DNA from 2 places in the Corynebacterium camporealensis genome. Region 2 is predicted to be linked to the other one. Evidence: predicted binding sites of a transcription regulator. Region 2 holds the regulator's gene; the other holds the start of a gene.
What was found. Region 2 encodes LexA, which represses DNA repair genes until DNA is damaged. Its sites were predicted from a motif close to CGAACANNTGTTCG; they were not measured.
Positions count from the first base shown of each region.

Region 1: the regulator LexA is predicted to act here: its motif matches at 1,361-1,374, upstream of UL81_RS00345 (HNH endonuclease signature motif containing protein).

Region 1 is NZ_CP011311.1:64,932-67,115, forward strand. It holds gene UL81_RS00345 (HNH endonuclease signature motif containing protein) at 13-1,224, opposite strand; gene UL81_RS00350 (M20/M25/M40 family metallo-hydrolase) at 1,451-2,184, opposite strand, start outside.
Region 2 is NZ_CP011311.1:1,460,470-1,462,653, reverse strand. It holds gene UL81_RS06845 (DeoR/GlpR family DNA-binding transcription regulator) at 1-538, opposite strand, end outside; gene lexA (transcriptional repressor LexA) at 805-1,512, opposite strand; gene UL81_RS06835 (hypothetical protein) at 1,724-2,110, shown strand; gene nrdR (transcriptional regulator NrdR) at 2,153-2,184, shown strand, end outside.

The DNA.
Region 1 (2,184 bases), 1.1 Mb from region 2:
GGACACCCCCGATCAGAAGGGCGGCGGGGGAACGTCATCTTTTTCGACGGTCGGTTCTGGATCTGGCTCCTGTTCGGGATGTGCTGCGTCGTAGGCAAACCGCCGGCGACTGGCGACGGCCTGGGCAAACGTCTGCGCCCAATTCTTCTGTCGCGGTGCTAGGGGACCGGTGGGTTCGGTGGTCTTCCAGGTGCCATCGTCGAAAAGCCAGACGATATCGCCAGTCCACGGGTCCATGATGTAGTTCGCCGTGCCATCGGTCTTGATGTTGTGGTGATGCTGGCACAGGCACGCGAGGTTGTGCGGCGCGGTCGGGCCACCGTCGGAAAAATTGACGCGATGGTCAGTCTGGCAGAACTCCGCGCGGCGATTGCAGCCCGGGTAGCGGCAAGTACCGTCGCGACCTTCGACGAAACGGCGAATCTGCTCTGGGGTGATATAGCGCGGGCTTTCCATGAACGGGTCCATCACGCGGCGGGTACCTTCCGGCAGGGACTCGCCGGTCATCCAGCCGTGGCCTGGCACAAACGCTGGCGCATTCGGGATGTCTTCGTTCTTGTAGACATTGATGACCACGTTTGGGTCTGGCTTGGCCTTGCCGGTAATCAGCATGATGAGCGCCTCGGCTTGCGTGACTTCCTCCCGCTCGGCAACCAGGCGCACCTGCTTATCGATGCTCGCAATCAACAACGTATCTCCCTCCAGCGTCAACATGGAGGTGCGATCACCGAGCGGAGTGACCTCGTAGCGCGGCTTGCGCTGGGGATTTTCCAGCGTGATGGTGTCATCGACTGCGTTAACGATGTCGTTGAGGCGACGCTTCAGGTTCGCCTTGGTCGGTGGGGCCTGGTTGGCACGCTTTGGGGTTAAATAGCTGACGAGGAGCTCGTCGATGCGCTCGAGGACATCGGGAAGCGGCTGGCCCAACTTGTTGAGCGAGGTGTCGATAGCAATGAGCCGATCGAGGTCCAGCACGCACTGTGCGCGCTGCAGGGATTCGAGCTTGGGTAGTTCGGTTAAGCGGTGGAAGGCACAAAAGATCTTAGAGATGCGGTTTTGGCCGGTTCCGGTTTGGGAGTAGAGACGTTGGGTGGCTAATTCGAAATCAGTTTCGAGATCTGGAACATGGGATTCCCAGAAATCGATTTCTTGTTGTCGGAGTCTTTGGGCTGCTAATGCGGTTGGATCGGTCGGGCTAAGGTGTGAGTAATAAGGCTCTGACATGAGAGATAACCTAAGTATCGTTAGAACGAACTTTCGAAAACTAGCTTAGACTATCTCCCGGACATCTGCAGTGTGAGCAGCGTTTTCCCTGTTCGCCAGAGCTAAAAGCTCAGCGACGAAAGGTTCTGAATTAGCTCGGAAAGCTGTTCGATCAAGTCTTCGATCAGGGTGATGCCAGGGAAGGGTGCTGGGGCAGTTGGGTGAGTTAGATTCATGCCCTCATAGTTTAGTGGCTTAAGAATCGCGTCACTAGCTTTTCGTAGGCAGAAACGGTCAGTTCCAGGTCTTCGAGGTAGAGGTGCTCGTCGTGGCTGTGGAGCTGTGAGTTGGCGCTGGCCATGTCGCGGGCTTCGGCGTGCATCGCAAAGCCATATGCATTGCCCCCGCGGCGGCGGGCAAAGCGCAGGTCAGAACCGCCGGTGGCATGGACGGGCACGACATCTTTGTCCGGGAAGAACTCCTGAGCAGTCTTGACGATGTCGCCCCACAACAGCGTGTCCGTTGCCGATTCGGTGGCATCTTCGGTGATGAGGTGTTCGATTTCGACTTCGTCGGCGAGGTCGCCTAGTGCGGTTCGCAGGAAGTCGTCCAGGTCCTCTTGGGTCTGACCAGGGAAGGGGCGCACGTCCATCTCGAGGTAGGCGTGGGAGGGAAGCACGTTGATGGCGCCACCGGCACGCAGGACGGTCTGCGAGATGGTGGTGTGGCTAAAGGCATGGGCGTAGGCGGCGAGGTTGCCGAACTGGGAGTAGTCGCCGGTGCCATCGATAAGCGCGGCTTCCGTGTCGGGATCGAAGCGGAAGGTGCGGACGAAGCCTTCCCAAATCTCATTGGAGGCTGTGGGTGGCTCGGCAGCAGCGATGCGGCGGGCGACCTCGCCAATCTTGACGATGGCAAAGTCCTTCCCATACGGCGTCGACCCGTGACCGGCATCGCCGTGTACGTGGAGTCGTCGCTGGC
Region 2 (2,184 bases):
CATTGGTGCCGACGAAAGCGACATCCGCGCGCAGCAGCGCCATGGTGCGCAGCGCAGTATCACCGACGACAGCCTGGGTAATTGCACGCACCGTACCGCCGAGCAGTTGTACCTCGGGAAGTCCAGCAGTTGCCAGGGAGAGTGCTACCGGCAGCGAGTTGGTCACGATAGTGCACGGCGAGGTGTTGTGCTGCTGACTGATAAGGTCGGCCATCGCGTTAATGGTGGAACCGGCATCCAGGAAGATGCTGCCGGATTCCTGGGGCAAAAAGTCCATGGCCGCACGGGCAATGGAAGCCTTGGCACCAATGGCGGAGCGCTGACGAGCATCTAAGGTTAGCTCTGCAGTCTGGAAGGTCTGCGATGCGACCGCACCGCCGTGCACGCGGTGGACGACACCTTCGCGGTCTAGGACCGCCAAGTCACGACGAATCGTTTCAGCTGTGACTTCGAAACGCTCCGAAAGCTCGGTGACGTTAACGCGGCCTTCCACTGCGGTCAGGGAAGCAATTTGGCGGCGCCGCTCTTCGGCGTACATCGGCCCCTCCTGTAGGACGTGTGGCGGGGGTGTCGGTAACTGTTATGTCCGAACTAGTAACTCCCGGTTTATTTTGCTTTCTGGGTCTATTGTTCCAGAAACCCCGCACACAACCACTGCTTTCGGGCATGAATAAACATCAAGCAAAAAGTTTCGCAGCGGGAGTAACCCCAAAAGCCAAGGTAGACGCCAATAATCGGCGGTGGGGGTACAGGGGTAAGAAAAAGGCAGCCCACATCCGTGGAGTGCCCGATAAAGGGGGAGGATTAAAGCTTGCGGAAGACAGAGACGACCTTGCCCATGATTTCTGCTTCATCGCCCTTGATAGGCGAGTAGGCGTCATTGTGCGGCAGCAGCCACACACCGGAGGAGTCGCGGTGGAATTCCTTGACCGTAGCCTCTTCGCCATCGAGCAGTGCCGCGACGAATTCGCCTTCCTCAGCAACGGCCTGGGAGCGCACAATAACCCAGTCGCCATCGAAGATGCCCGCATCATGCATGGAGTCACCGACCACCTGCAGCATGTACAGCTCGCCACCGCCGAGGATGTCGCCCGGCATAGGGAAGTAGGTGTCGATGTTTTCTTCTGCAGTAATTGGGGAACCCGCTGCAATGCGACCAACGACCGGAATGTAAGAAGCAGCCTCAGAATCCTCCGGTGGGGTGTCCTCAGTGGTTGCCACTGGCTTGCGGGAGTTCTTTCGCGGAGCTTCCTCATTGTTGTAATTGCGCAGATCCACCGCACGTGGCTTGTTCGGGTCGCGGCGCAGGAAGCCCTTTTCTTCTAACTGCTTGAGCTGGTACGCCACCGAGGAGGTCGACTGCAGGCCTGCCGCATCACCGATCTCACGGATGCTTGGCGGGTAACCGCGCAGCATCACGGCATCCCGAATCACATCCAGAATGCGCCGTTGGCGATCGGAGAGTGAATCTTCGTTGGGCTTGCCGGTCGGTTTGACGGGTTTGCGAGCCATGGTGCCTCCTCAGGCGGGGGTCAAGTGCTTTCTTACATTTCTATCACGTTCTGGACAAATGTTCGACTATTTCGTTCTAGGACTAGACAAATTTTCGAACGCCTGTTATAACTCGAACATACCAGCTAATTCGAACAGTTTGGCGAATGACTTGGCCGGCCGTGTCAGGGAAGTTTCTTATCATCACGGCAGGCTCAGAAAGGAAATAGAAATGACTCTCGCACTTGACCCGCAAAACCGCCGCTCCGCACGTCGTTCTCCGCAGGCATCTGTCGTTCCTCCTGCAGCCGTGTGGGATATCCGTCCTGGGGCTTCTTACACCTCGCGTTACTCGCATCCTGCATCCAGTGTTCGCACACTGCGCATCGGTGAGGCCCGTTCGAATCGAACAGAGTTACCAGGTGTACAGAAATCGGCTAATCGCGTAAACCAGCGTCGTACTTCTTCGAACATAGGTAACTATCTTCTGGGTGCCGTTTTTGGTGGTGCAGTATTCTTCGGCACTGTAGCTGCCGGTTTGGGTGGCGCTAGCGAACCAGCCGACGTTCCGGCAACGGGTGCCTCCGTCGGGGCAGTGGTTTCTGCCGACGTACACTAAAGCTGACAGTTATTTCCGTCAGCTTGTGAGGTAGCCTCCGCCGTGTATTGCCCCTTTTGTCACAATGAACAATC